DNA from 3 places in the Telluria sp. ZT3P26 genome. Region 3 is predicted to be linked to each of the others. Evidence: predicted binding sites of a transcription regulator. Region 3 holds the regulator's gene; each other region holds the start of a gene.

Region 1 (10,256 bases), 580 kb from region 3:
CCCGGCCCGGCGCGGACGTGGCTTCGCATTTGCGCGCTATAAAAACCTGGCGTCGTACTGCGCCATTGCGGTGGAAGTCGAGGTGGCGCGTGAGACGGGCCTGGTGCGCATCACGCGCGCGGTGAGCGCCGTCGATTGCGGCGAGATCGTCAGCCCGGACGGCGTGCGCAACCAGATCGAGGGCGGCATCATCCAGTCGGCCAGCTGGACCTTGCTGGAACAGGTGCGCTTCGACGAATCGCGCGTGCTGACGGTGGACTGGGCGTCGTATCCGATCCTGCGCTTTGCCCAGGCGCCGGAACAGATCGACGTGCACCTGATCGACCGCCCTGGCCAGCCGTTCCTGGGCACCGGCGAAGCGGCGCAGGGTCCGGCCGCGGCAGCCATCGCGAATGCGGTGTTCGACGCCTGCGGCCTGCGCATGCGCGACCTGCCGCTGGACCGCGCGCGGGTGCGCAAGGCCTAGTTGAAGGCTTTCCAGAACATGTAGGCGGCCAGCGCACACAGGATGACGCTGAAGCTGCGCTGCAGCTGCCGTACCGGCAGCTTGTGCGCGGTGCGCGCGCCCAGCGGCGCCATCGACACGCTGGCCAGCACGATGATTGCCAGCGCCGGCAGGTAGATGAAGCCGAGCGACCAGGGCGGCAAACCGGGTTCGCCCCAGCCGAAATAGATGTTCGACAGGGTGCCCATCAGCGCCACCGGAAAGCCGATCGCCGCACTGGTGGCCACGGCATTATGGATGCGCACATTACAGCGCGTCATGAACGGCACCGAGACGAAGGCGCCGCCCGCGCCCACGAGCCCGGCCAGGATGCCGATCACGCTGCCCGCTGCGAACATGCCCGGTTTGCCGGGCAGTTCGCGCGCCGCCGCCGGTTTTTTCCCGATCAGCATCTGGATCGCCGAGAACGCCACGAAGCAGCCGAAAAAGAAGGCCAGCACCGAGGTGTTCATCTGCTTGCCGATCCAGGGCCCGACCCAGGCGCCGATCAGGATGCCGGGCGTGAACAGGCGCACGACCGGCCACAGCACGGCGCCGTGCTTGTGATGCGCGCGCACCGACGACAACGAAGTAAAGAAGATGGTGCCCAGTGAGGTGGCGATCGCCATGTGCACGACGAGTTCTTCGGGAAAGCCGCGCGCCGTGAAGATCATCGTGATGAACGGCACCAGGATCATGCCGCCGCCGACGACAAGCATGCCGGCCACGAAGCCGCCAAACGCACCCATTCCCAGCAGGGCCAGGATCAGCAGCGGATCGAATGCGGGCGCCATCATGGCGCGCCCTTGCCGCGCACGAGCGCGACGATGGCCGTGTACTGGGCTTTCGTGACCGGCGAAATCGATAGCCGGCTGCCCTTCTGCAGCAGCACCATGTCGTCCAGCGCGGCGACCGTGCGCAGTTCGGCCAGCGGCACGAAGCGGCCCGCTTCAACCGCCTTGACATCGACCGAGACCCAGCGCGGCGTTTCCGGCGTGGCCTTCGGGTCGTGGTAATGGCTGGTGGTGTCGAACTGCGATGCGTCCGGGTATGGGCCGCTGACGATGTCGGCGATGCCGGCCACGCCGGGCAGCTTGCCGCCCGAGTGGTAGAACAGCACGCCGTCGCCGACGGCCATCGCATCGCGCATGAAGTTGCGCGCCTGGTAGTTGCGCACGCCAAGCCAGGCCACGGTGGCGCCGGGGGCGGCCAGGACGTCGTCGAAACTGACTTCGTCGGGCTCGGATTTCATCAACCAGTAGCGCATCGCGCTGTTCTCCCTGCCAGCACACGATGCACCGGACGCACACGTAAAAAAAAGCGGCTGCGTACCGAGTGCGCAACCGCTTGTATGTCTAGCCCCCGCCTGTGCCGTTTTTGCCGGCATCCTGAACCACAACGGTTCAAGGCGGTCACGGTCAGATCAATTTCGGGTTCGTCGGACTAGCGACGCTCACACCCATCGAACTTGTTCCACGACCTATGCGTAAGAATGGTTCAAGGAATATATGGCAAATCTCGAACACCGCAGGGTAGGAAGGAGTTTACTCCTTTGACCAGTCCTGTCAAACGGATTCGGCCTTTCAGGCCAGATTTTCCTGGTCAGCCAGAACGCGGTCGAGCACCGTGTGCATCGACTCGAGTTTTTGCTTGACCTCGAGGATCGACATGTCCGACAGCGGCCCTTGCGGCGATTTCACCGACAGGAATTCGGCGGCCACGCTCAGTGCTGCCATGACAGCGATGCGGTCGGTACCCTTGACCTTGCCCGAATCGCGCAACTGGCACATCTTGCTGTCGAGGTAGCTCACGGCTTCGCGCAGCGTGCGCTGTTCGCCGTCGCGGCAGGACAGGCGGTACGACTGGCCCATGATATGTACGTCGAGATAAATCATGCTGTCCCCTCACGGCGGGCGTGGGCAAGATGCGGCGGCACCGGCGCATTGGCATCGAGTGGCGCGTCTGCGGCAGGTTCGTCCGCGGCGTCCGATTCGTCTGGTGGCTTGGGCAGCTCGTCCAGCAGCGCTTCGACGCGGCGCTGCGCTTCGATCAGGCGCTCCTTGAACGCCACGTTCTCGGCGCTGAGCAGCGTATTGGCCTGGCGCAGCAGGTAGTTCTCGGCACGCAACGACTGGGTCAGTTGCGCAAGCCGGTCGATTTTGTCTGAGAGGTCTTGGAATTCGGAAATCATCCGACACTATAGGATCGAGTTGCTTTTTCCGTCAACCGGTGCGTATTGCCGTGCGGCAGTAGTAGCGCGCTGGCGTGCGGCACCGTTATGGCTGGCGGTGTACGCTGCCGGCCTCCCGTCCTGCCGCGCGCTGCGGACAAGGCGCAGCAAACATGGTGCAAATGCCAATGTCATCATTGCGCTATATCACCTGTTTACAATGATTTCGCCATCATGCGCCTTGAAATGACAGGGTATCGTCCCTATAATTAGCACTCGTTAGCTGAGAGTGCTAACAACTCTTTGCAGACCGGCGCAGCATCGACAAGTTGCTGCGACGGCGTCAAAAACGCCAGTTAAACCATTGAATATTAAGGAGTTTTGCATGAACCTTCGCCCTCTGCACGATCGCGTAATCGTGAAGCGTCTCGACCAGGAAACCAAAACTGCGTCCGGCCTGATCATCCCTGATGCCGCGGCAGAGAAGCCGGACCAAGGCGAAGTTCTCGCCGTTGGTAACGGTAAAGTGCAAGATAACGGCCAGCTCCGCCCTCTGGAAGTGAAAGTCGGCGATCGCGTGCTGTTCTCCAAGTATGGCGCTCAGACCGTCAAGATCGATGGCCAGGAACTGCTGGTGCTGCGCGAAGAAGAAATCCTCGCGATCGTCGCACTGTAATTTCTGATCCCACTCACGAACATTTCGGAGAAATAACAAATGGCAGCTAAAGAAGTAGTATTCGGCGACGCAGCGCGCGCCAAGATGGTCGAAGGCGTCAACATCCTCGCCAATGCAGTCAAAGTCACCCTGGGCCCGAAAGGCCGTAACGTCGTGCTCGAGCGCTCGTTCGGCGCGCCGACCGTCACCAAGGATGGTGTCTCGGTCGCCAAAGAAATCGAACTGAAAGACAAGCTGCAGAACATGGGCGCGCAGATGGTCAAGGAAGTTGCTTCCAAGACCAGCGACAACGCCGGTGACGGTACCACCACCGCAACCGTGCTGGCCCAGGCCATCGTCCGCGAAGGCATGAAGTTCGTTGCCGCCGGCATGAACCCGATGGACCTGAAGCGCGGCATCGACAAGGCAGTTGCTGCCACCGTCGAAGAACTGCGCAAGATCGCCAAGCCAACCACCACCACCAAAGAGATCGCACAAGTCGGCGCCATTTCGGCCAACTCGGAAACCTCGATCGGTGAGCGCATCGCTGAAGCGATGGAAAAAGTGGGCAAGGAAGGCGTCATCACCGTGGAAGACGGCAAGTCGCTGAACGACGAGCTGGACATCGTGGAAGGCATGCAGTTCGACCGCGGTTACCTGTCGCCGTACTTCATCAACAACCCGGACAAGCAAGTCGCTGTGCACGAAAATCCATTCGTCCTGCTGTGCGACAAGAAAATCTCGAACATCCGTGACCTGCTGCCGGTACTGGAACAAGTCGCAAAAGCTGGCCGTCCACTGGTCATCGTCGCTGAAGACATCGACGGCGAAGCGCTGGCGACCCTGGTCGTCAACAACATCCGCGGCATCCTGAAGACCGTCGCTGTCAAGGCCCCGGGCTTTGGCGACCGTCGCAAGGCCATGCTGGAAGACATCGCTGTCCTGACCGGCGGCCAGGTCATCGCTGAAGAAGTCGGCCTGACGCTGGAAAAAGTCACGCTGGAAGAGCTGGGCCAGGCCAAGCGTATCGAAGTCGGCAAGGAAAACACCATCATCATCGACGGCGCTGGCCAGGCTGAATCGATCGAAGGCCGCGTCAAGATGATCCGCGCCCAGATCGAAGAAGCGACCTCGGACTACGACCGCGAAAAACTGCAAGAGCGCGTGGCCAAGCTGGCCGGCGGCGTTGCCGTGATCCGCGTCGGTGCAGCCACCGAAGTCGAGATGAAAGAAAAGAAAGCACGCGTTGAAGATGCACTGCACGCTACCCGCGCTGCCGTGGAAGAAGGCATCGTTGCCGGCGGCGGCGTGGCCCTGCTGCGCGCCCGTGCCAACATCACGGTCAAGGGCGACAACCCTGACCAGGACGCTGGTATCAAGATCGTCCTGCGCGCAATGGAAGAGCCACTGCGCATGATCGTCCAGAACGCCGGCGAAGAGCCATCGGTCGTCGTTGCAGCAGTGTTGGCCGGCACCGGCAACTACGGCTACAACGCAGCCAACGGCACCTACGGCGACATGGTCGAAATGGGCGTGCTGGATCCAGCCAAGGTCACCCGTTCGGCACTGCAGAACGCAGCGTCGATCGCCGGCCTGATGCTGACCACCGATTGCATGGTCTCGGAACTGTCGGAAGACAAGCCAGCCGGCGGCATGGGTGGTATGGGCGGCATGGGCGGTATGGGTGGTATGGACGGCATGATGTAATTGCCGGGGCGGTCCGGGCGAAGCGCGCTGCATGCTTCGCCCAGGTTACCCACGATAAAAAACCCGCGAGGCTCACACCTCGCGGGTTTTTTGTTGTCTGCACATCGTGCGTTGAGCGCAACTCAGCGGGCGCGCGGGCCCTTGCGGCGCAGCCACAGCAGCGCAGCCAGTGCGACACCGCCCAGCCACAGCGTGCCCGGTTCGGGCACTTCGGTCGGCGGGACCGGCTCGACGACGGTATTGCCCGGCGGCGTCGGCGCGGTTGGCGTGCCCGGCGTGCCCGGCGTGGTTGGCGTGCCAGGCGTGGTTGGCGTGCCCGGTGTCGTTGGCGTGCCCGGCGTGACAGGCGTATCACCCGGCGTATCGATCACCGCAACCGGTGTTGGCAGGGATGGCGGCATAGCGACCGGGATCGGTCCCGTGTCACTGCCAGGACGACCAACGCCACCCGTATCGCCAGCGACCACGCTACCCGGCGCTGGCGTCGGCACCGGCACCGGCGACAACACGTCAATGGTGGTGTCCTCGTTGCCAGCGACCGGGCTGGCAAAGTCTGGCACGCCGCCACGATAGATCGGTGTGTCATACCAGTCCGGCAGGCTCGGTGCCTGACCCGGGCGGGACGGCATCGGCGTCGGCGTGGCATTTGCCAGCGTCAGCAGGCCAGCGCCATTCGGGAAGCTGGTGGCATAGTAGCGCTGCCCCACTGCCTCGCTGGTGTTCACGTCGTCCATGCCCACGGGCAGCAAGCCGCCCTCTTCACCGGGCACACCCACCAGATCGGATGGGGCGCCGGCATCGAGCACGGTATCGAGTTCGGCCTCGCTTGGGCCATGGCGTTCGACCGGATACTGCGGCACGTCCGAGATGCGGTTGGCGCAGCGGGCGCGGATGTCATGCTCGCCATCGGTCAGCAGCGTTTCGCCCTTCTCGAGCATGACCTTCTTCGACGTCCAGTAGATCTGGTCGTTCTTCCGGTACGAGACATATACGGCGCGCGGGCTTGTCACGGTGACGGCGCGCGCGTTCTCGACATTGAAGGTTGCATAGTGCGCCGCCACGACCCGGTCGGTCCGCAGGATCTGCGCCAGTTCGACCTTGTCCGCCACGCCGCCCGGCACGACCGAGTGGCGGTAGATGCGCCGCGCCGAGGCGGTCTGCTGCGCCGTTGGCGCCGTCGGACTCAAGACACGTGCCGGCGCTGCGGCAACCGGGGCCGCATTCGACGCCTCGCCGAACGTCGGCCAGCTGATCGATGGCGATGGCAGCACGACACCGGCCACGCCGACGGCAACGCCCAGTACGGCCAGCGTCATCAGGCGTTTTTCGCGGTGCGAGCTTCGTTCGAGACGACGTTGATAGGTAGCGCGGGTGTCCATGCGGTGTATTGACTGGTAGGAGTGATCCTACAGAATATCATTAGTTGCACAAACTAAATCAGATGCCATCGCGAAACAACTGAAGATCGTGGCGAAAACCACGAAAGCATTTCCATGTGGAAATAATAACACCCGTACGGCGCTTGCGGGTGACGTATGTTGCCGCTAAAACAAGCATGGTTTAGTATGGCCGTCTCGTCTTCCGGAACCTGCCATGTCCAATCGCGCCACCGCCTCGTACACCCTGCGCACGACCCTTGCCGCAATCGCCCTGTGCTGTGCAGTTGCCGGCTGCAAGCGCGCCGAGCGGCCCGTGGCGCCGCCCGCAGCGGCGCCGGCCGCACCCGTCGTTCAGGCACCGGCTTACAGCAAGGAACAGGCGATGGCCACGCTGCTGGCGTTGCCGGAACTGACTGCCTGGTCGGCGCAGATCGAGCGACGCACGGGCGGCAAGGCGCGCGGCGCCGTGGTCGAGGACGACCCGGTGCCGCGCGAGGTGAACGGCAAGACCTATTACCAGCTGAGTTTTGTCGAGAACCGCGCGCAGGACGCGCGGCGGCAGGAAAGCTTTCTGGTTGCGCAGGATGGCAGCGAGATCCTGGTCGACGATACCGAGTCGGACACCCTCCTGAGCCTGCAGGAATGGCGCCGCAAGATCGAGCGCGTCAACCTGAAAAGCGCTGACTGAACACTAGCTGTCGAGGTGCGAGATCAGCAGCCGGCGCGGATCCTGGCCCGGGGCCGGTCCATGCTGGCCATCCACCGAGATCCCGACGGCCATGATGTCGATCAGCAGCAACTGCAGGATGCGCGAAATCATCGACAGAAAACTCGTGCTGTCTTCGGCATGATCGACCGCCAGGCAGACGCTGGCCTTGCGTGCCAGCGGCGACTGGCTGTTGCTGATCGCGATGACGTCGGCGCCGGCCGCGCGCGCGATGTCCACCGCCTGCAGCAATTCGGGCAGGCCGCCTGAATTCGACACCGCAATCACCACATCGCCCGGCCCCAGCAATTCGGCGGCCAGCGTGAACAGGTGCGCGTCGCCATACAGCGCGGTCGGGATGCGGAAGCGGAAGAACTTGTGCTGCCCATCGAGCGCCACCGCGCGCGAATTGCCCATCGCGTAAAACTCGACGCGTTTGGCGCGGCTGACCATCTCGATCGCGCGGTCAAGGGACCGCACATCGAGCTGGTCGCGAAAACGCAGGATCGCCGACACCGTGTTGTCGATGACCTTGGCCGACAGATCGTGCGTGCTGTCGCTCAGGCGCACCTGGCTGTGGCGCACGGGGATCGAGCCGGTCAGGCTGCTGGCGAACTTGAGCTTGAAGTCGGCCAGGCCCTGAAACCCCAGCGAGCGGCAAAACCGGATCACGGTCGGCTGGCTCACGTCGGCCAGGCGCGCGATCTCGGCGATCGGTTCATTGAGCACCATGCGCGGCTGGTCGATCACGAGGCTGGCCACGCGCCCTTCCGCTGGCGAGAGCTCGTGGCGCAGCTGCGTGATGCGCTCCATCAGCGTGTTGGCGCCGCTGCGTCCGCGCAGGTGCTCGGCCAGGATGGTGGCCACACCATGGAAGGCAGGGTTCGGCGTCGTGATCACCCAGGTCGGAATGTCGGCCAGGTAGTCCGAGAAGCGCCCCTTGGCTTCGAAGCGCGCGCGAAACGGCGAGCTGGCAAACCACTCGCCCAGGCGCGGCACGATGCCCCCGCCGATGTACACGCCGCCAAACGCGCCGAGCGTGACGGCCAGATTGGCCGCCGCGCCGCCCAGCATGCCGCAGAAGCACTCGAGTGTTTCGAGGCACAGCGCATCGTTCTGTTCGAGCGCGCCGGCCACGATCGTTGCGGCCGTGCGCGGCACGGCCTCGACGCCATTGCGATCGGCCAGCGCGCGGTAGATGACTTCCATCCCGGGCCCGGAAATCAGGCGTTCGTTGGAGACGTGCGGCCACTCGCGCCACGCATATTGCAGGATCGCGAATTCACGCTCGTCGAACGGCGCGAAGTTCACGTGCCCGCCTTCGCTGCCCAGCGTGACGAAACCGTCGGCGGTCGGAATCCCGCCCGAGACGCCCAGGCCCGTGCCCGGGCCCAGCACGCCGATGACGGCGCCCGGCACGGCCTTGCCCGGGCCGACCTGCATCAGGTCGTCGCGCGCAAAATTGGGCAAGGCCGTGGCCAGCGCCGTGAAGTCATTCACGATCAACAGCGTGGCCAGGCCCAGTTCGCGCCGCACCGCATCGGTGGAAAACTCCCATGCGCGGTTGGTCATGCGCACATAGTCGCCGCTGATCGGATTGGCCACCGCAAACGCGCCGTGGTGCAGCGTGACGTCCTGGTGGTCGAGCAGGTAATGGCGCAGCAGCGGCACGATGCCGGCGAAGTCGTCGCAGCGCAGCACCGCCACGTCGCGAAACACGCCGGGCGCACATTGCAGCGCGAAGCGCGCATGCGTTGCGCCGATGTCCGCGAGCAGGCGCGGGCCATCGGCAAACGCCGTGCGCGCGAATTTCTCGGGCTGCGCGCCGGCCATCAGCGTTTCGCCGCCACGGTGCCAAACCAGGCGCCGTAAGGCGCCAGCGTGACGCGGCCCTGCTGCGCACTGCCCTGCAAGCCGTCGACCGGCATCTGCGCCACGCCGTCGGTTGCCGGCCAGTCGAAGCTGACCTCTTCGCCCGACAGATTGAACGCGGCCAGCACGCTGTCGTGCCCCGCCAGGTCGCGGCGCAGGGCCAGGACCGGCTCGGGTGCATCGAAGAACGCGATCTCGCCGCGCGTGAGTTGCGGCAGGCTGCGACGCAGCGCGATGAAGCGGCGCTGGAAATTCAGCATCGAATCGTGGTCGCGGTCCTGCAGGTCAACCGCGGCCTTGACGTGCGCGGCGTCCACCGGCAGCCATGGCTGGCCGTCGGTAAAGCCCGCGTGCGGCGCATCGGCCACCCATGGCATCGGCGTGCGGCAGCCGTCGCGGCCCTTGAACTCGGGCCAGAAGGTCTTGCCGTACGGGTCCTGCAGCAGTTCGTACGGGACATCGGCCTCGGTCAGGCCGAGTTCATCGCCCTGGTACAGGCATGGCGTGCCCTTGAGCGAGAGCTGCATCGCCAGTACCAGCTTGGTGAAACCAGCGCTCGGCGCGGCCCCGCCCCAGCGCGTGGCCACGCGGATCGCATCGTGGTTACCGACCGACCAGGAGGCCCAGCCATCCTTGACGCGTTCGTTGAATTCCTCGACCTGGCGGCGCACATGCGCGGCGTTGAAGACCGGCGTGAGCAGGTTGAAGCTGTAGGCCATGTGCAGCTTGTTGCCGCCTTCGGTGTACTCGCTCATCTGGGCCAGTGCATCGTCCGAGCTGATTTCGCCGATCGACACGGCGCCGAATTCATTCAGCTGTGCGCGCACGCGCTCGAGGAACGCGATGTTCTCGGGCTGCGTCTTGTCGTACAGGTGCGCCTGCATGCCGTACGGGTTCACGTCCGTCACCGTCGACGTGTCGCGCACCAGCGCCGGCGGGTTGCTGCGCAGCTGGCGGTCGTGGAAGTGGAACACGCACGCATCCATGCGCACGCCGTCGACGCCGCGCTCGAGCCAGAAACGCTGCGCGTCCAGGTGGGCCTGCTGCACCAGCGGATTGTGGAAGTTCAGCTGCGGCTGGCTCACGAGGAAGTTGTGCAGGTAGTACTGCTTGCGGCGGGTGTCCCACTGCCACGACGAGCCGCCAAACACCGACAGCCAGTTGTTGGGCGGGTTGCCGTCCGGGAGCGGGTCGGCCCACACATACCAGTCCGACTTCGGATTGTCGCGGCTGGCGCGGCTTTCGACGAACCACTTGTGGGTGTCGGCCGTGTGCGACATCAC
Region 2 (10,256 bases), on a different contig from region 3:
ACCTGTACGAAGAACTCGAAGCGGCGCTGCTGATGTCCGACGCCGGTATTGCCGCCACCGAGCACCTGCTCACCGAGCTGCGCCGCAAGGTCAAGGAAGACAAGCTGCTCGACGCCGCTGCCGTCAAGACGGCGCTCAAGGGCCTGATGATCGAGATGCTGCTGCCGCTGCAAAAGCCGCTTGAACTGGGCCGCCACGATCCTTTGGTGATGATGATCGCGGGCGTGAACGGCGCCGGCAAGACCACCACCATCGGCAAGCTGGCCAAGCACATGCAAAGCTTCGACCAGTCGGTGCTGCTGGCTGCGGGCGACACGTTCCGCGCCGCTGCGCGCGAGCAATTGATGGTCTGGGGCCAGCGCAACAACGTGACCGTGATTTCGCAGCAGTCGGGCGATCCGGCCGCCGTTGCATTCGATGCGGTCCAGTCGGGCAAGGCGCGGGGCACTGACGTCGTCATGATCGACACGGCCGGTCGCCTGCCGACCCAGCTGCACCTGATGGAAGAGCTGAAAAAGATCAAGCGCGTCATTGGCAAGGGCATGGCGGGTGCGCCCCATGAAATCCTGCTCGTCATCGACGGCAACACCGGCCAGAACGCGCTGGCGCAAGTCAAGGCGTTCGACGATGCGCTGGGCCTGACGGGCCTGGTCGTTACCAAGCTCGATGGCACCGCCAAGGGTGGCGTGCTGGCCGCGATCGCGCAGAACCGCCCGATTCCCGTGTACTTCATCGGCGTGGGCGAAAAGCTGGAAGACCTGCAGCCATTCAACGCCGAAGAATTCGTCGACGCGCTGCTTGGCTGATCGAACAAGGACACCATGATTGCATTCCAGTCAGTATCGAAGCAGTACACGCACGGCGACGCACAGGGCAGCTACGCGCTGCACGACGTCACGCTCGCCATCGGCAAGGGCGAGCTGGTCTACCTGGCCGGCCCGTCGGGCGCGGGCAAGTCGACCCTGATGAAAATGGTCGCCGGCGTCGAGCGGCCCACCAGCGGCAAGGTGATCGTCAGCGGCCATGACGTCGGCCGCATCAAGCCGGCCGGCATCCCGTTCCTGCGCCGTAATATCGGCATCATCTTCCAGCAGCAGCGCCTGCTCAACGACCGCAATATCCTGGCCAATACGATGCTGCCGATGCTGGTGACCGGTGCGCGCACGGCCGAAGCCGAGCAGCGCGCCCGCGCCGCGCTCGACAAGGTCGGCCTTCTCGACCGCGCCCGCGCGATGCCGCTCGAACTGTCCGGTGGCGAACAGCAGCGTGTGGCCGTGGCCCGCGCCATCGTCAACCGCCCGCAGATCATCCTGGCCGATGAACCCACCGCCAACCTCGACCGCGTTGCGGCCGACAAGGTACTCGATGCACTGCGCTCGTTCCATGCGGTGGGCGTCACGTGCGTGATCTCGACCCACGACGATTATGTGCTGGAGCGCGCCGAGCGCGTCATCCGCCTGGAAAATGGCCAGCTGGTCGGAGGTGCAGCATGAGCCCGTGGTTGCGCCAGCATCGTTTCGCCCTCGTGGCCGCGCTGTCCACCGTGCGCAAGTCGCCCGGCAGCTTCCTGTTCAACGTGCTCGTCGTCGCGCTCGCGCTCACGCTGCCGTTCGCGGGCCTGACCTTGCTTGACAATGTACGGCCCCTGTCCGAGCAGTTATCGGTCGACCCCGAGATCAGCCTGTTCATGCGCGAAAATGTCAGCCGGGCCGATGCACAGGCATTGCTGCCGCAGATTCGCCAGATCGTTGCCCAGGGCAAGGGCGAGGTCACCTTCGTGCCGCGCGAAGAAGCGCTGGAATCGCTCAAGGAACGCAGCAGCCTGGGCGGCGTACTGGAAACGCTGGGCGAAAATCCCCTGCCGGACAGTTACGTGATGAAGCTGGACGGCTTTGCCAGCGCCGGCGCTGCCGCACAGGTCGACGCCATCACCGAGCGCCTGCGCGCCCTGCCGGGCGTCGAAACGGTGCAGGTCGACTCGGCCTGGGTCAAGCGCCTGGCCGCCCTGCTCGGGATCCTGCGCCTGGCCCTGCTGCTGCTGGCCGGCACGCTGGGCATCGTTGTCATCGCGGTGGTGTTCAATACGATCCGCCTGCAGGTGCTGACGCAGAAAGAAGAAATCTCCGTCTCGCAACTGCTGGGCGCGACCAACGATTTCATCCACCGCCCGTTCTTTTACACCGGCGCGCTGCTCGGCCTGTGCGCTGGCGGCGTGGCGCTGGGCGTGGTCATGCTGGCGTTACACCCGCTCAACGGGGCCATCGCCGAGTTTGCACGCCTGTACGGCTCGCAGTTTCAGTTGATGCCACTGGGCGGGCTGGCCATTGCCGGCTTGCTGGCGGTGAGTGCCGGACTGGGCCTTGTCGGCGCCCTGCTGTCGGTGCGGCGCCACCTGGCGCGGGCGCGCTGACGGGCTGATGGGGTGCCGCTAGCGGCACTCCTACAATATTGCTGAATAAAAAAGATTGATTCAGGGTGTTGAAAATGCCGGAAGTGTCACCATTTCCAGAGCAGGGCGAGGCGGCCGTTGTGCTGCCTCCCCAATTACCTGGCCGTCGGAACGCGCCGCAGTGCGCCCATACTCCTACGGTCACGTCGCACTTCCCTACGCTGTCTTGCGTAGAACTCCTACAGGCCTCCCCAGTCGTACGTGCGCTATTCAACAGAGAGCATGTCTCGTGCGCCTTACTCTGAACCTGTACGCGATTTCCAGTGTTTATCAGCTGAATTTTGAGCTGGATCAAACGAATACCCAAACGCTGTTCTAGAGTAGATTGCTTGCGGAATTAATTCCTATGGGCAATACTTTGGACAGTCTTAAGTTCTGGCCACGTTCTGGCACTCTCTTTGGGGGAGTGCTAATATATGGTCCAAGGCAATCGAATTTCAAGTAAAAGCATCCGTACACGACGAAGCGACATGCGCTTCGCGATGGCGTCACCGGCATGAGGCCGAGGCCCGTCAGGATGCAGCAAGATTATTAAAAGGGAAATAAACATGTCCGCACAATCCGCATTGGTCCCGACCGGCAATCGTGCTCTGGGACTAGGTTTCACCGGCAATCTCGGCAATATCGATGCGTACATCTCGGCGGTGAACCGCCTGCCGATGCTGACGCACGAAGAAGAGATGTCGCTGGCAAAGCGGCTGCGCGACGATAACGATCTCGACGCAGCGCAAAAAATGGTGCTGTCGCACCTGCGCCTGGTGGTGTCGATCGCGCGTGGCTATCTGGGCTACGGCCTGCCACACGCCGACCTGATTCAGGAAGGCAATATCGGCCTGATGAAGGCAGTCAAGCGCTTCGACCCGAACCAGGGCGTGCGCCTGGTGTCGTACGCGATGCACTGGATCAAGGCCGAGATGCATGAATACATTCTCAAGAACTGGCGCCTGGTGAAAGTCGCGACGACCAAGGCGCAGCGCAAGCTGTTCTTCAACCTGCGCAGCAACAAGACCGGTCTGGACGCGATGTCGCCGGGTCAGGTCGATGATCTGGCCAAGCTGCTGGGCGTCAAGCGCGAAGAAGTGATCGAGATGGAAACCCGTCTGTCGGGCCGCGATATCGCCCTCGAATCGCCAACCGACGACGAAGACGACAAGTTCTCGCCGATCGCCTACCTGTCGTCGGAGCAGCAAGAGCCGACCAAGGTCATCGAAGCGCAGCAGGTAACGCGCCTGCAGTCCGAGGGCCTGGAATCGGCACTTGGCAAGCTCGACCCGCGTTCGCGCCGCATCATCGAAGCGCGCTGGCTGGCCAACGACGACGGTTCGGGCGCCACGCTGCACACGCTGGCGGAAGAATTCAGCGTGTCGGCCGAGCGCATTCGCCAGATCGAATCGGCTGCGCTCAAGAAGATGAAGGGTTCGTTGACGGCGTTCGTTTAAAGCCGCCCTGCTCTGTCCGGAACCCCGCCTCGGCGGGGTTTTTTCTTATGTGGCGTCGCTTTCTACAATACCGCCTTGGCGGATTTTTGTTGCGTTGAACGCGTGGGTGGCATAGCCGCCCACCCTACGGTATTTTTTGTAGGGTGGACGGGTTTCCCGTCCGCGCGTCCAACAAAACGTGGCCGCCACGAAACCGGGGTAACCTGAACGCGTGCAGCCGCCGCCAACACGTTTGTCCCCCATTGGCTAGAATGGTCCTTCTGACACGTCAGCTCAAGGAAAAGCCATGCCTGATTCAACGCCGTATGTCCCGCCAACCGTCTGGACCCCGCCCGCCACCCCGGGCGGCGCGTTTGCCAATATCAACCGCCCGGTCGCCGGACCGACGCACGAGCAAGAATTACCGGTGGGTGAGCACCCACTGCAGCTGTACTCGCTGGCCACGCCCAATGGTGTGAAGGTCTCGATCATGCTCGAAGAACTGCTGGCCGCCGGCCATGCGGGCGCCGAGTACGATGCCTGGCTGATCCGCATTAACGAAGGCATGCAGTTCTCGAGCGGCTTCGTCGATGCCAACCCCAACTCGAAGATCCCGGCCCTGGTCGACCGCAGCGGCCCAGAGCCGGTGCGCGTATTCGAATCAGGTGCGATCCTGGTGTACCTGGCCGAAAAATTCGGCGCCTTCCTGCCGAAGGATGGCGTGGCGCGCACCGAGACGATGAACTGGCTGTTCTGGCAGATGGGCTCGGCGCCATTCATGGGCGGCGGCTTCGGTCACTTCTATGCCTATGCGCCGGAAAAGCTGCAATACCCGATCGACCGCTACGCAATGGAAACCAAGCGTCAGCTCGATGTCCTTGACCGCCATCTGGCCGACAACCGCTACATGGCCGGCGACGATTACACGATTGCCGACATGGCTATCTGGCCATGGTATGGCGGCATGGTGCTGGGGCAGTTGTACGACGCCGCCACGTTCCTGTCGGTACACGAGTATAAGCACGTCAAGCGCTGGGCCGATGCGATCGCGGCGCGCCCGGCTGTGGTGCGTGGGCGCAAGGTCAACCGGTCGTTCGGGCCGGCAGAAGACCAGGTGCTGGAACGCCATAGCGCCGCTGATCTCGACTGATCGTCGCGGCGGCGCTCACGACGCCGCCGCTGCAACCTCGAGCAGGTAGCGCTGCGCCATCAGCACCGCCATCTCGTGCGCCGGCATCGGGCGCGCGATGAAGTAACCCTGCACCTCGTTGCAGTCCAGGCCGCGCAGGATCGCCAGTTGCTCCGCGGTCTCGACACCCTCGGCCACGACCGACATCCCCAGCGCGTGCGCCATCGACACGATCGCCTGAAAGAACACCTTGCCCTCTTTCGACCTGGCCAGCTCGTTGGTGAACGCGCGGTCGACCTTGAGCACGTCCATTTTCAGGCGCTGCAGTTGCGACAGCGACGAGTAGCCGGTGCCGAAGTCGTCCACGTGCAGCTTCACGCCCAGCGCGCGCAGCGCCGCCAGTTCAGCCAGGATGTCGTCCTGGTCGCCCATCATCGCCGACTCGGTGATTTCCACCTCGATCAGACTGGCCGGCACGCGGTGGCGCACCAGGGCCGCATGCAATTGCCGCTGCACGCCGCCACGCATGAACTGCTTGGGTGAGACATTGATCGACACGGGCACGAGCGGCACGCCGGCCTCGCGCCAGGCCGCCAGTTGCGCGCAGGCCTTCTCGATGACAGCCTCGCCGATGCGGATGATCAGGCCCGTCGCTTCGGCCAGCGGAATGAAGTCACCCGGCGCGACCATGCCCAGCACAGGATGGCGCCAGCGCACCAGCGCCTCCATGCTCAGCAATTCGCCACTGCGGGCGTCGACGCGCGGCTGGTAATGCAGCACGAACTGGTCGCCCTCCAGCGCCTCGAGCATGCTTTGCTTGAGGCGCGCGCGCGAATTGAGCGTCGTCGACAACGACGGGTCGAAGAAGCGGTATTGCCCCTTGCCGTCGTTCTTGCCGACATACATGGCGATGTCGCTGTGCCGCACCAGCGTCTCGGCATCGGTGCCATCGCGCGGGTACATGCTGATGCCGATCGACGCGCCCACCGCATGCAGCTCGTCGCCCAGCAGGAACGGCACCCCGAACGCATCGACGATGCGCGCCGCGACCGATGCCGCCTGGCGCTCGCCGTCGCACGGCGTGAGCAGGACGACGAATTCGTCGCCGCCGAAACGCGCCACCTGGTCCGACGGGCGCAGCAGCGACAGCAGGCGCTGGGCCGCACACTTGAGCACGGCGTCGCCGGTGGCGTGGCCGTGAGAATCGTTGACGTGCTTGAATTCGTCCAGGTCGATGAACAGCAGCGCCGCGCCCATGCTGGCGCCTTGCGCCTGCGCCAGCATCGCGGGCATGTGTTCCAGGAAAGCGTGGCGGGTGGCCAGGCCCGTCAATGTATCCTCGTTGGCCAGGCGCTCGAGCTGCGACTCGTGGGCCTTGCGCTCGCTGATGTCCTGCAGCGTGACGGCCAGGCCGTGACCGACCCGCACCAGGCGGCGCCGGCCCCAGCTGATGTTCAGGCGATTGTCGCTCGGCATCCTGCGGTCGTCTTCATGGAAACCCGTTTCCATCGCCTTGCGGTAAGTGGCCAGCAAGTCTTCGCCGAACAGGCCCGCGTCGATTTCGGTCAGGCTCGCGCCGACCAGGTCGTCACGCGTCATGCCGTAGAAAAAGGCGCCCCGTTCATTGCAATCGACGATGCGAAAGTCGACGATCTGCCCGTCGCGCCCGCGCACGGCTGCCGCCATGTAGAAGCCGTCGTTGCCGCTCTCGGTGGCAGTGCGGTAGGCGCGCCGCACATCGTCCTGCTCCTTGCCGCGCTGCAGCGCGCGCTGCGCCAGCACGGCGCCGACCGCACCCAGCAGCATCAGGCACAGCGTGGCGGCAATCGCACGGTCACGGCTGTCGGTCCAGTAACGATTGCTTGCGGCCAGCGTTTCAGGGCTTGGCAGGCCGACCAGCGCAACCAGTGGATAGACCGGCGACTGGCGCCAGCCCAGCACGCGTGACTGGCCGTCGGCAAATCCATTGGCCCCGTCGATCTCGCGCACACCCTGCTCGCCGGACCAGGCAGCGCCGCGGCGCGGCAGCGTGGCCGTGTCGAAGAACGCGGCGCCGTCGCTGCGCTGTTCGACGCGCAGGCGCCCTTCGCTGCCGGCCAGCGCCACGATGCCGCCGGCGCCGAGCGTGGCCGGGCTGACGAACGACGTGAAGTAGCGCGCATCGACCGCCATCATGACCACGCCGTCGAATTCGTCTTCGCGGTCGTCGAGACGGCGCGTAAACAGCACGACGTCGTCGGCCGCACCGATCTGTACCGGTGTGGCGCCGACCCGCAGCGCGGTCGAGTTATTGTCGCGGTGGTGCGAAAAATACGGGCCGTCGGCCAGGTCGGCGCCGACCAGCGCGGGCCGCGTGCTCGAACGCACGACGCCACGGCGGTCGAGCACGGCAACCAGGTGGAAGGCGCTGTCGGTGAACATGCCGTCACGCCGCATGTCGGCCAGCAGTTCCGGCCTGCGCGAGTTCTCCCAGCTGAACTTCAGCTGCATCGTGATCTGGTCCATCTGCGCGACCGAGCGCGTGATGTACTGCTCGTAGGCTTCGGCGTAGGCAGCGGCGTCCTTGCGGACCTGGCCGGCGACGCGCGCCTGTTCGGCGTCCACCCTAACCAGGGTCGCGCCCCACAGCGCGATGCACAGCAGCAGGGCAAGCAGCGGCCAGGCCAGCACCAGGTAGCGCTTGCTGCGGTGTGGCGTGGCGGAAGGGGCAATCGGGGGATGGTGGCTCATGCTGCCGGCGAGCGCTGCATGTCAGGTCGGTGCCAGCATGTAACCGGCGCCGCGCACGGTCTTGATCAGCGATTTGGCGCGGCCCAGCGCCTTGCGCAGGCGCAGCACGTGGACGTCGACGGTGCGCTGGTCGAGCGACTGGTGCGCGTCCCAGAGTTGTTCGAGTAATTGCGAGCGCGAAAAGACCTGGCCGGGATGGCACAGCAAAAAACGCAGCAGGCGATATTCGGCGTGGCGTACCTCGACCCGGCTGTTGCCGACCTTGACGCTGCAGCTGAGCGGATCGAGCACCAGGCGGCCCGAGCGCAGCAGCCGCGATTCGGGCGACAGTTCGCGCGCATCGCCAATGGGCGCCTGCGGAATGAATTCGGGATGCGCCACTGCTGCCGGCAGCGCAGGCGAACGCTCGCCTTCTGCACATTCGGCCGCCAGCAGGATCACGGGTTGCTCACGCAGGCGCCGGTCGCCGCGCAGGCGCGCCAAGAGGCGCATGCCGCCTTCGTTGCGCAGCATCGATTCCTGCAGCAGGAGTGCGGGCCGTTCGCGGCCGATGAAGTCCCAGGCTTGCGCCAGACTCGGCACGTTATGCCAGACCCACTCGTCCTCGTGCAGTGAAAATTTGAGCAATTCGGCGATCGCCGGCTTGTCGTCAATCACCAGGACGATCGTGTTCGCCATTGTCATGGGATACCCAGTCTGTGAGATGCCGAGGTTGGCGGTGCTGATAAAAAAATCCGGCAGTCAAGCTGCCGGATGGTTGCATCACCTGCCTGATTACATGATCGCTTTGCCCGAAGCGTCTTTCAGGTTGGCTTTCCAGGCATCCTGCACTTGCTTGACAACGCTGGCTGGCATCGGGACGTAGTCCAGTTCAGCTGCTGCTGGCGCGCCGTTCTTGAAGGCCCAGTCGAAGAACTTGACGACTTCCTTGCCCTTGTTGGCATCAGCCTGTTCCTTGTGCATCAGGATGTACGACACGCCGGTGACTGGCCAGCTCTGCTTGCCGGCGCCGTCGGTCAGGACCACGCCGAAGCCTGGTGCCTTGGTCCACTCGGCGTTCGCGGCAGCTGCCTTGAAAACGTCGTCGCTAGGCTGCAGGTCGACGCCTTCTTTATTGCGCAGCTGGGTGTGCGACAGCTTGTTCTTCTTGGCGTAGGCCCACTCGACGTAGCCGATCGAACCCTTGATACGCTGCACGTTGGCGGCGACGCCTTCATTGCCCTTGCCGCCCACGCCCACGGCCCACTTCACGGTGGTGCCCGAGCCGATGCTTTCTTTCCAGGCCGGGCTGGTTTTTGCCAGGAAGTCGGTCCACAGGAACGAGGTGCCCGAGCTGTCAGCGCGGTGCACGACGGTGATGTCGGTATCCGGCAGCTTGACGCCCGGGTTCAGCGCGGCGATCGGCGCAGCGTTCCACTTGGTGATCTTGCCCATGTAGATGTCGGCCAGCACTGGGCCGGTCATCTTCAGCTGGCCTGGGGTCACGCCGTCGACGTTGACCACGGCAACCACGCCGCCCATGATGGCCGGGAACTGCATCAGGCCTTCTTTTTCCAGCTCATCTGCCTTGAGTGGCATGTCCGACGCGCCGAAGTCGACGGTCTTGGCCTTGATCTGCTTGATACCGGCGCCCGAACCCACCGACTGGTAGTTCAGGCCATTGCCGGTCGCTGCCTTGTAACCCTCGGCCCACTTGGCGTAGATCGGGTACGGGAAGGTAGCGCCTGCACCGGTCATGTCGGCGGCAAACGAGGTCGTCATCACGAGTGCGGCAGCGGCGCCGGCGAGGATCTTTTTGAACATTGTTATTCCTTAGTTGAGGGATATGTTTTGCACTACAGGGCAGAGAATAGCCTGCGAATATGACCTGTTTATGACTTCAAAAACAGCGTGCTCATGATGCGTGGATGCATCATGTCGCGCCGCTGCGCTTGCGCTTTTGCTATCATGGGTTTTCCCTGTCAAACCCTGGATGACACCATGCGCCCCTCGATCTTCCGCCCGGCCCGCGTCTTCTCCATCGCCGCCGTCTGCCTCGGCGCTGGCCTGTTGTCCGGCTGCGCCGCGCCAGAGCGCCTGCCTGACGCGCAATACAACCTCAGCGAGAGCCAGAGCCTGCTGCTGGCGCCCGAACAGCGCCTGAGCCTGACGTACGAAGGCGCCGACGACACCCGCTGTCCGGACAATGCACGCTGCATCGTGGCCGGGCGCGTGGCCTACCGCTTCACGCTGCGCATCCAGAACGTCGCGCAGGCGTTCTGGCTGGTACCGGGCAAGCCGGGCTTCACGTCGCCGGCGCTGCGCGGCGCGCGCGTCGAGCTCGACCGTTCGTTCGAGCCGCCGGCGCGCGGCATGATCGAGGCAAAGCCGGCGTCGTATCCGGTGGTGCTCAATATGTACGGTACCTGATCGTGCCGGCCCGCTCGCCGGTCATCGCCGCGCTGGCCTGCGGCCTGGTCCTGTCCATTGTCGTTGCCCCTGCCACCGGCGCACCCGTCGCGACGGGTCATGGCGGCGCCGTCGCCACCAT
Region 3 (10,256 bases):
GAAATACCTGAAGGACGCCGACTGCGTGCTGGCGATGTACCACGACCAGGGTCTGCCGGTGCTCAAGCACGCAACCTTCGGGCGCGGCATCAATATCACGCTCGGCCTGCCGCTGATCCGCACCTCGGTCGACCATGGCACCGCGCTCGACCTGGCCGCGCAGGGCCTGGGCCTGGCCGATTGCGGCAGCATGATCGAAGCGATCGGCGCCGCCATGCACATGGTGCTGGCGCAGCGCGCGGCCGGCATCAAATAATCAAGAAAGCATTCATGAAACACGTCGCACGCAAGCGCTTCGGCCAGAACTTCCTGACCGACAAGCAAGTCCTTTCCGATATCATCGACGCCATCGCGCCGCGCCAGGGCGAGACCATGGTCGAAATCGGCCCGGGCCTGGCCGCGATGACGGCGCTGCTGCTCAAGCAGCTCGACCACATGCACGTCGTCGAACTCGACCGCGATCTGGTCACGCGCCTGGAAAAAGCCTATCCGCGCGAGCGCCTGACTGTACATTCGGGCGATGCCCTGAAGTTCGACTTCGGTGCGATTCCGGTCGCCGAGGGGAAAAAGCTGCGCGTGGTGGGTAATCTGCCGTACAACATTTCCAGCCCGCTGCTGTTCCACCTGGCGGACTTCGCGCACCTGATCGAAGACCAGCATTTCATGCTGCAAAAGGAAGTGGTCGAGCGCATGGTGGCCGAGCCGGGCAGCAAGACCTACGGTCGCCTGTCGGTGATGCTGCAATGGCGCTACGACATGTCGCTGATGTTCATCGTGCCGCCCACCGCGTTCGATCCGCCGCCGCAGGTTGAATCGGCCATCGTGCGCATGGTGCCGGTCAAGCAGCAATTGCCATGCGATGCCAAGCGCCTCGAAGCCGTGGTGGCCAAGGCCTTCTCGCAGCGGCGCAAGGTCATTCGCAACTGCGTGGCAGGGATGTTCACCGAGGCGCAGCTGGTGGAAGCGGGCATCGACCCGAGCGTGCGGCCGGAAGCCGTGAGCCTGGCGCAATATGTGGCGCTGGCCAATCTGCCGAGCCAGGGCTAGTTGTCACGGCCGTCCGGCCACCAGGTCCCAGATCAAAGCGCCTTTACAGGCGCTTTTTTCATGGATGCACGATCCGGTATAGGGTGGGCGGGTTTCCCGCCCACGCGTCCAAACCAATGTCGCACCGTGGTGATGCGATGTTACGTTGAACGCGTGGACGGCATAGCCGTCCACCCTACGATTGTAATCCGGTCACGGTTTTTATCATGAGTCAGCTGGCAACGGACAAAAAAAAGGCCCGCTACAAGAGCGGGCCGAAATCCAATTCTTTTCTGAGGAGAGTTGGAGGAGACAGGATCAGTATGCTGCGTTACAGCATATAAGTCCAATTTTCCTTTCGCATACTCGACATAAGAATTGCGTATAACTCTCCCGGACTATGCCGCGACGCAGGTCACATTGATGTTGGTGATGGGGTCATCACGCATCGTGCCGGTTGGGTTTGCGACGGTGCAGATCTGGCCGACTGGCTGTTTGCTGACCGTGACGCCATAGGTCGTGTCGAACTGCACTGCAGGCAGCTCATAGACGATCGGGGTCGTGGACGGCGGCGTTGCCGGCGTCGCGGCCGAGTAGGAGCCACCCGTACTGCCGTTGGCCAGCACCAGGCCGGCGCCGGTCAGGCCGGTGATCGTGCCACCGATAGGCCGCGTGTTGATCCGGCAAACAATGGCAATGTCAATGTTCACCAGACGGCCCGCCGTGTCGGCGTTGTTGGTGTAGATGCCGCCTTCCGGAACGCCCGGCTCGCAGTTCTGGTGCGCAGGGTTCGCGGTGACGGTGACGGCATAGGTGTCGCCGTATTCCAGCTTGTCCGGGAAGGCAAAGCGCACCGCTGCGCCGGCCGTGGCTGGCGGTGCGACCTTCAGGGGCACGCCGGCATTGGTCAGGACCAGGCCATCATAAACGACGCCGGTCACCGAACCGGCAACGGTGAACTCGGCTTTGTCGCTGCCGCCACAGGCGGCCAGGCTTGCAGCCAGCGCCAGCGCAAGCGCCGGGCGGATCAGGGAAGACTTCATGCGTTTGACTCCAGAAAAAATTAAGGTGCGCACGTGATGGTCACGTTGTTCACATCGGCGGGGCCCATGATGCCGACGCCATTGGCAATGGTGCAGCTCTGGCCGGCAGGGTTCGCGAGGATCGAGACGCCATACGGTGCGTCTTGTGCCACGCGGGCCATGGCGAACGTGGTCGCGCCGGCCGGCACGGGAACGCGGTCCGAGCCATTGACCACAACCAGGTCGCTCTTGAGGTTGCTGACGGTACCGGTCAGGGCCTGGGTCTTGAAAGTGCAGGCGATCTGGATGGTCGTCACGTCAAAGCCGGCGCGGCCCGTGTTCTGAAACAGCTCGCAGTTGGCCACGTTCGTCGGGGTGCTCTTGACCCGCACGTCATACTTGTCGTCCGACGAAATCCGGGTCGGGAAGAAGAACGTGGTCACGCCCGTGCCGTTCGACGGCACGGGAATTTCATAGTCGGAGCCGCCGTTATTGGTCAGGACCATGCCCGGCTTGGTCACGCCGGAGATCTGGCCGCCCAGCAGCAGCTGGCCGTCGTCGCCACCGCAAGCAGTCAGCAGGACCGCGCATGCCAGCGCTGCGCTTGCGCGCAGGTAGGAACTCTTCATATATTCTCCAAATAATCTAGCGGGAAAGCGCAGGCTGCGCGGTTGGAATCAAAAAATCGCTCAACATTTTAGTTCATTTATTAGGCAACCGGTCCATTTGCGTCCCATTTCCATGTGTATCAGGTTGTAAGCACAATGTCATATAAGCAACGTTCAGATTGTGCGGTTTGCTTTTGGCCGCTTGCATCGCTATGCTGGCGTAGCGTTTTTTCATGCCTGTTCCCTGGAAGCCGATGACCCGCCGCCCCTGGCCCAAAGCCGTTCTGTTCGACCTCGACGATACCCTGTGGCCGATCGCGCCCGTGATCCGGACTGCCGAAACCATCCTGTATGCATGGTTGCAGCAGCATGCGCCGCGCGTGGCCGGGCGGTTCACGATCGACAGCCTGCGCCAGGCGCGCCTGGAACTGCTGGCACGCGAGCCCGGGTACGGGATCGACCTGAGCGCGCTGCGCCACGCCGGCCTGGTGGCTGCGTTCGAGCAGGCGGGCGAAGACGTCGCGCGGGTGGACGAGGCCATGGTCTTGTTCATCGCCGCGCGCAATGCCGTGACGCTGTATGACGATGTGGCGCCGGGCCTGGCGAGGCTCCGGCAGCGCGCGTTGCTGGGCTCGGTCACGAATGGCGTGGCCGACCTGGCCACGATCGGCCTGGCCGACCAGTTCCAGGCATCGGTGGCGGCGCGCGACTTTGGCCGCGCCAAGCCCGATCCGGGGATCTTCCTGGCCGGCTGCGCGGCGCTGGGCGTGCAGCCGGCCGACACCCTGTATGTGGGCGACGACTTGCTGCTCGACGTCCAGGGCGCCCAGCAGGCGGGATTGCGCGCTGCCTGGATGAACCGCAGCGGCAAGATCAACGAGCTGGCCGACCAGGTACGGCCCGATGTCGAGGTGGACAGCATCGATGCGCTGCTCGACTGGCTGGATGCCGCGCATGAGCTACCGCATGAGCCACCGCACGAGTTGCCACACGGATCCGCGCCGAAGCGCGTATAACACTGGGATCGGACCGCAACCCTTGCGCTGCCGTGCCGCGCCCCAATTTGATTCTCATCCCAGTACCACAGAAAAAGACGCTTCCCGGAACCATGCAACTCGATCACCGTGCCCAAACCCTGCTCAAAGCGCTTGTCGAACGCTATATTGCCGACGGCCAGCCGGTCGGTTCGCGCGCGTTGTCCAAGCTGTCGGGCCTGGAATTGTCGCCCGCGACGATCCGCAACATCATGGCCGACCTCGAGGACATGGGCTTCGTCGCCAGTCCGCATACCTCCGCTGGCCGGATTCCGACGCCGCGCGGCTACCGCGTATTTGTCGATACCCTGTTGACCGTCAAGCAGCTCGATGAAACGACGGTCGGCGCCGAGCGCATGCGCCTGCCGCTGCAGCATCCGCAAAAACTGATCGCCAACGCGGCCCAGATGCTGTCGTCGCTGTCGCAGTTTGCCGGCGTGGTGCAGAGCCCGCGCCGCGAATCGGTGTTCCAGCAGATCGAATTCTTGCGCCTGTCCGAAAAGCGCATCCTGCTCGTGATCGTCGATCCGCGCGGCGATGTGCAGAACCGCCTGTTGCTGACCGATGTCGACTACACGCCGGCGCAATTGTCGCAGTCGGCCAATTACCTGAACCAGAACTTCGCCGGCCAGTCGTTCGACGGCGTGCGCCAGCGCCTGAGCGGCGAATTGCGCCAGCTGAGCGACGACATGGGGCGCCTGATGCATGCTGCGGTCGAGGCCGGCAGCGAGGCCATGGCCGAGAGCGACGACGTCGTCATTTCCGGCGAGCGCAACCTGCTGTCGGTGACCGACCTGTCGTCGAATATGAGTTCGCTGCGCCAGATGTTCGAGATGTTCGAGCAAAAGACTGGCCTGATGCAATTGCTCGACATGTCGAGCAAGGCCGGCGGCGTACAGATCTTCATCGGCGGCGAATCGAACCTGGTGCCGATGGACGAGATGAGCGTGGTCACCGCGCCGTACGCCGTCGATGGCCGCATCGTCGGCACCCTGGGCGTCATCGGCCCCACGCGGATGGCCTATGAACGGGTCATTCCCATCGTCGACATCACCGCCAAGCTGCTGTCGAACGCACTGAGCCAGCCTTAACAGTTTTTTACTCTTACCAGATGCAAAAAGGGCGCACGGAAAATTCCGGTGCGCCCTTTCTTGTTAACCAGCCTTATCGGCTGCAAATGACTCAGCTTGCTTTACGCGCCGCCTGGCACTGCGGGCAACTGCCGTAGATCGCCAGCGCGTGGTCGACGATCGTGTAGCCGTGGGTTTCGGCGATCATCTTCTGGCGCTGTTCGATTTCGTCATCGTAGAACTCTTCGACCCGGCCGCAGGTGACGCAGACGAGGTGATCGTGGTGCGAGCCGGCGTTGAGTTCGTAGATGGCCTTGCCGGTTTCGAAGTGGTTGCGGTTGAGCAGGCCGGCCTGCTCGAATTGCGTCAGGACGCGGTAGACAGTGGCCAGGCCGACGTCCATGTTTTCAGCCAACAGGATCTTGTAGACATCTTCTGCGGTGAGGTGACGCACGGCGCTGTTCTGGAAGATTTCCAGGATTTTCAGGCGCGGGAGCGTGGCCTTGAGGCCGCTTGCCTTCAGGTCGGTCGGGTTGTTACTCATGTTTGTTACTCGCATATTGGCGGAGTGCTTTATGATATAGCGTTTTGAAAGCTCCCGCTCGAACGATTTGAGGTTACCTATGCGCGTCAAACAAGCCGTATCCCATCGATTTTCCGCCAAGGCGGTGCTGGCGGCAGGTCTCGTCTGCACGCTGACGTTGTCCGGCTGCGCATCCTGGCGCAACCAGACCCGTCCGGCGCCACCGGTGGCAACGGACACGGCGGCCACCGCGGCCGACGCCGACAAATCGGCCGCCATCGCCAATGCCGGCGCGCAGACCGTGCAGGCTTCGCGCCTGCAAAAGTTCCTGTGGATCTTCTCGCCTTACCGTCCGGACATCCAGCAGGGCAACTTCGTCTCGCAAGAGATGCTGAACCAGCTGAAGGCCGGCCAGACGCGCGACCAGGTGCGCTTCCTGCTCGGCTCGCCTCTGCTGCTCGACGCCTTTCATGCCGACCGCTGGGATTACCCGTTCTACCTGGCCCGTGGCAATGGCGAACTGACCACCAGCCGCGTCACCGTGTTCTTCAAGGATGACGTGGTCGAGCGCTTCGAAGGCGGCAACCTGCCAAGCGAACGCGATTACATCGACCGTATCGCCGGCCCAGCCAAGGTGCCGGACAAGAAGGACAAGCCGGAACGCCGTCCGGTCGCACCGGTCACGGTGACCGCCCCGGCAACCCAGCAGTAAGGACTGCCATGACGATGTTGAATATCGCCGTAGCCGGCGCCAGCGGCCGCATGGGTCGCATGCTGATCGAAGCCATCCAGTACGCACCCGACGCCCGCCTGGCCGGCGCGCTCGACATGCCCGGTTCGCCGTTCATCGGCCAGGATGCCGGCGCGTTCGGTGGCTTCCTCACGGGCGTGATGATCGAAGACAGCATCAGGCACGGCCTGCACAACGCCGACGTGCTGATCGACTTCACCCGCCCTGAAGGCACGCTGGCGCACCTCGCGTACTGCGCCGCCAACGGCAAGCAGATGGTGATCGGCACCACCGGTTTCGATGACGCCGGCAAGGCCGAGATCGCCGCCGCCGCCGAGAAGGTCGGCCTGGTGGTCGCACCGAACATGAGCGTGGGCGTGAACGTCACGCTCAAGCTGCTCGAAATGGCGGCAAAAAGTTTTGCTGAAGGCTACGACATCGAAATCGTCGAAGCACACCACCGCCACAAGGTCGATGCACCGTCGGGCACCGCGCTCAAGATGGGCGAAGTCATTGCCGACGCTATTGGCCGCGATCTCAAGGAATGCGCCGTGTACGGGCGCGAAGGCGTCACCGGTGAGCGCGACCCGTCGACGATCGGCTTTGCCACCGTGCGCGGCGGCGACGTCGTGGGCGACCATACCGTCATGTTCCTGGGCACGGGCGAGCGCATCGAGATCAGCCACAAATCCAGCAGCCGCGTGACCTACGCCCACGGCGCGCTGCGCGCCGCGCGCTTCCTGGCAGACAAATCCCACGGCCTGTACGACATGCAGGACGTGCTGGGCCTGAAAGCCTGATATGGCCGTTGCACAACTGAACGGCGCCGCGATCGTCGACGAGGCGTCGTTTCATGCGCAAAGCCGGGCCGCCTTCGGTTTCCCGGCGTCGTACGCGAACAGCATCGACGCCTGGGTGGATTGCCTGAGCTACCTGCGCGACGACGAAAACATGACCCGCTTCCAGCTGGCGCCGGACGACGTGCTCGAGATCGTCATCGTCGACGCTGCGGCCATGAAGGCGGCCACGCCGGATCTGTTCGATGAGCTGGCCTTCTGTATCGGCGGCATCAACGAGCGGTATGAAGATTATGGCGAAACGCCGGCACTGAAACTCGTGCTGCGCTGAAATTGTCCGGGGCAGCGTTCAGCGGGCGCTGTCTCATTGCACCATCCCTGCCTGCACCACGCCACGCCGTAGTGCAAAATCAACAGGTTATAATGACCGGTTCCATCTCCCACATTACGTCTGCAGAAATCATGCAAGAAAAATATAGTCCAGCCGAAGTCGAACAGGCCGCCCAGGCCTACTGGAAATCGATCGACGCCTATAAAGCCGTCGAACACGATCCGCGTTTCCCCAAGGGCAAGTATTACGCCTGCTCGATGCTGCCTTACCCATCGGGCAAGCTGCACATGGGCCACGTGCGCAACTATACGATCAATGACGTGATGTACCGCTACCTGCGGATGAACGGCTACAACGTCCTGATGCCGATGGGCTGGGATGCATTCGGCATGCCGGCCGAAAACGCGGCCATGGCCAACAACGTGCCGCCGGCCGAATGGACCTATTCGAACATCGCCCACATGCGTGGCCAGATGGAGTCGATGGGCCTGGCGATCGACTGGTCGCGCGAGATGACCGCCTGCAAGCCGGACTACTACAAGTGGAACCAGTGGATGTTCCTCAAGATGCTCGAAAAGGGCATCATCTACCAGAAGACGGGCACCGTGAACTGGGACCCGGTCGACCAGACCGTGCTGGCCAACGAGCAGGTCGTCGACGGCCGCGGCTGGCGTTCGGGCGCGCTCATTGAGAAGCGCGAAATCCCGATGTACTACGTGCGCATTACCGAATACGCCGACGAACTGCTCGACCATGTCGACAACAAGCTGCCAGGCTGGCCCGAGCGCGTGCGCACGATGCAGGCCAACTGGATCGGCAAGTCGACGGGTGTGCGCTTCGCGTTCCCGCACACAATCCAGGATGACACCGGCGCGCCGATCGACGACGGCAAGCTGTACGTGTTCACCACGCGCGCCGACACGATCATGGGCGTGACCTTCTGCGCCGTGGCGCCGGAGCACGCGCTGGCCCAGCACGCGGCAAAGAACAACCCGGCGCTGCAGCAATTCATCGCCGAATGCAAGCTCGGTTCCGTCATCGAAGCCGACATGGCGACGATGGAAAAGAAGGGCATGCCGACCGGCCTGTTCGTTACCCATCCCGTGACCGGCGAGCAGATCCCGGTCTGGGTCGGCAACTACGTCCTGATCACCTACGGCGATGGCGCCGTGATGGGCGTGCCGGCACATGACGAACGCGATTTCGGCTTCGCCAAGAAATACAACCTGCCGATCAAGCAGGTCGTGGCCGTCGAAGGCCAGGAATTCTCGCTCGACGCGTGGCAGGAGTGGTACGGCGACAAGGACAACGGCCGCACGATCAACTCGGGCAAGTACGACGGCCTCGATTACACCTCGGCCGTCAACGCGGTCTCGGGTGAACTGGCGAGCCAGGACCTGGGCGCCAAGAAGGTCACGTTCCGCCTGCGCGACTGGGGTATCTCGCGCCAGCGCTACTGGGGCACGCCGATCCCGATGATCCACTGCGCCGAGTGCGGCATCGTGCCGGTACCCGAAGCCGACCTGCCGGTCGTGCTGCCCGAGCACCTGGTCCCGGACGGCACCGGCAATCCGCTGAACAAGGACGAAGCATTCCTCAAGTGCGACTGCCCGACCTGCGGCAAGCCTGCGCGCCGCGAGACCGACACGATGGACACGTTCATCGATTCGTCGTGGTACTACATGCGCTATACGTCGCCGGGTTCCAGCAACGCGATGGTCGACGAGCGCAACGATTACTGGATGCCGATGGACCAGTACATCGGCGGCATCGAACACGCCGTCATGCACCTGCTGTACGCGCGCTTCTGGACCAAGGTGATGCGCGACTTCGGCCTGGTCAAGTTCGACGAGCCGTTCGTGAACCTGCTCACGCAGGGCATGGTGCTCAACGAGACCTACTATCGCGAAGAAACCTCCGGCAAGAAGACCTGGTTCAACCCGGCCGATGTCGAGCTGACCTTCGACGACAAGGGCCGTCCGCAAAGCGCCGTGCTGAAGGCCGACGGCCAGCCGGTGGAAATCGGCGGCACCGAAAAGATGTCGAAGTCCAAAAACAACGGCATTGATCCGCAAGCGCAGATCGAGCAGTACGGCGCCGATACCGCGCGTCTGTTTACGATGTTCGCGTCGCCACCGGAGCAGACGCTCGAGTGGTCGAACAGCGGCGTCGAAGGCGCCAGCCGCTTCCTGCGCCGCGTATGGGCCTTCGGCTATGCGCAGCGCGAACGCATCGCTGCGGCACTGGCCGGTGAAGTGCAGGGCACCCACACCGACGCACAGAAAACGCTGCGCCGCGAAGTACACAAGATCCTGCAGCAGGCCGATTATGACCTGAAGCGCATCCAGTACAACACGGTGGTCTCGGCGTGCATGAAGATGCTCAACACGCTCGAATCGGGCAAGCTCGATGACAGCGCAGCGTCCAACGCGATCATCGCCGAAGGCTTCTCGATCTTCCTGCGTTTGCTGAACCCGGTCGCGCCGCACATCACGCACGCGCTGTGGCAGGAACTTGGCTTCGCCGGTGTCCATGGCGACCTGCTCAATGCCCCATGGCCGGAAGTCGATCCACAGGCGCTCGAACAGTCCGAGATCGACATGATGATCCAGGTGAACGGCAAGCTGCGTGGTTCGGTCAAGGTCGCAAAGGATGCCGACAAGGCGACCATCGAAGCGGCTGCGCTGGCCAGCGAAGCGGTGCAGAAGTTCATCGAAGGCACGCCGAAGAAGGTCATCGTCGTGCCGGGCAAACTTGTCAATATCGTGGTCTGATGATGAACCAGTCGAACAACAATTACTTCGTACGCGCCCTCGGTGCTGTCCTGCTGGTGGCGATGCTGGCGGGCTGCGGCTTCAAGCTGCGCGGCAGCGACGGCCAGTACAACGTGCCGTTCCAGAGCATCTGGCTGTCGTTCAACGAAGCCTCGCCGCTGGGCACGGAGCTCAAGCGCAATCTGCGCGCGGGCGACAACGTGCGCATCGAAGCCGATGCGTCCAAGGCCGAAGCGTTGTTCGATGTGATCAGCGAGTCGCGTGGCAAGTCGATCCTGTCGCTCAACAGCCTGGGCCGCGTGCGTGAATACTCGCTGAGCTACACGCTGGTGTTCCAGGTG

The links. The regulator HrcA, encoded in region 3, represses chaperone genes, less so after heat shock. The targets are predictions, from matches to a motif close to TTAGCACTCNNNNNNNNNGAGTGCTAA.
Region 1: groES (co-chaperone GroES) is a predicted target of HrcA. The motif match lies at 2,924-2,950, and genes of this name have one in related genera.
Region 2: rpoH (RNA polymerase sigma factor RpoH) is a predicted target of HrcA. The motif match lies at 2,836-2,862, and genes of this name have one in related genera.

The regions. Positions count from the first base shown of each region.
Region 1 is NZ_JCASII010000001.1:615,553-625,808, reverse strand. It holds gene AC56LN_RS02715 (xanthine dehydrogenase family protein molybdopterin-binding subunit) at 1-466, shown strand, start outside; gene AC56LN_RS02710 (sulfite exporter TauE/SafE family protein) at 463-1,278, opposite strand; gene AC56LN_RS02705 (EVE domain-containing protein) at 1,278-1,751, opposite strand; RNA gene ssrS (6S RNA) at 1,840-2,021, opposite strand; gene AC56LN_RS02695 (cell division protein ZapA) at 2,068-2,379, opposite strand; gene AC56LN_RS02690 (hypothetical protein) at 2,376-2,675, opposite strand; gene groES (co-chaperone GroES) at 3,040-3,330, shown strand; gene groL (chaperonin GroEL) at 3,370-5,016, shown strand; gene AC56LN_RS02675 (PEP-CTERM sorting domain-containing protein) at 5,139-6,395, opposite strand; gene AC56LN_RS02670 (hypothetical protein) at 6,610-7,083, shown strand; gene AC56LN_RS02665 (glucokinase) at 7,087-8,934, opposite strand; gene AC56LN_RS02660 (alpha-glucosidase) at 8,934-10,256, opposite strand, start outside.
Region 2 is NZ_JCASII010000004.1:242,885-253,140, reverse strand. It holds gene ftsY (signal recognition particle-docking protein FtsY) at 1-806, shown strand, start outside; gene AC56LN_RS14875 (cell division ATP-binding protein FtsE) at 822-1,493, shown strand; gene ftsX (permease-like cell division protein FtsX) at 1,490-2,410, shown strand; gene rpoH (RNA polymerase sigma factor RpoH) at 2,998-3,888, shown strand; gene yghU (glutathione-dependent disulfide-bond oxidoreductase) at 4,175-5,017, shown strand; gene AC56LN_RS14855 (bifunctional diguanylate cyclase/phosphodiesterase) at 5,033-7,726, opposite strand; gene AC56LN_RS14850 (winged helix-turn-helix transcriptional regulator) at 7,748-8,410, opposite strand; gene pstS (phosphate ABC transporter substrate-binding protein PstS) at 8,501-9,529, opposite strand; gene AC56LN_RS14840 (hypothetical protein) at 9,707-10,135, shown strand; gene ggt (gamma-glutamyltransferase) at 10,138-10,256, shown strand, end outside.
Region 3 is NZ_JCASII010000001.1:37,257-47,512, forward strand. It holds gene pdxA (4-hydroxythreonine-4-phosphate dehydrogenase PdxA) at 1-256, shown strand, start outside; gene rsmA (16S rRNA (adenine(1518)-N(6)/adenine(1519)-N(6))-dimethyltransferase RsmA) at 271-1,047, shown strand; gene AC56LN_RS00190 (hypothetical protein) at 1,425-2,069, opposite strand; gene AC56LN_RS00195 (hypothetical protein) at 2,090-2,677, opposite strand; gene AC56LN_RS00200 (hypothetical protein) at 2,751-2,891, opposite strand; gene AC56LN_RS00205 (HAD family hydrolase) at 2,911-3,672, shown strand; gene hrcA (heat-inducible transcriptional repressor HrcA) at 3,765-4,781, shown strand; gene fur (ferric iron uptake transcriptional regulator) at 4,873-5,304, opposite strand; gene AC56LN_RS00220 (outer membrane protein assembly factor BamE) at 5,384-5,995, shown strand; gene dapB (4-hydroxy-tetrahydrodipicolinate reductase) at 6,004-6,813, shown strand; gene AC56LN_RS00230 (barstar family protein) at 6,815-7,141, shown strand; gene leuS (leucine--tRNA ligase) at 7,273-9,915, shown strand; gene AC56LN_RS00240 (LPS-assembly lipoprotein LptE) at 9,915-10,256, shown strand, end outside.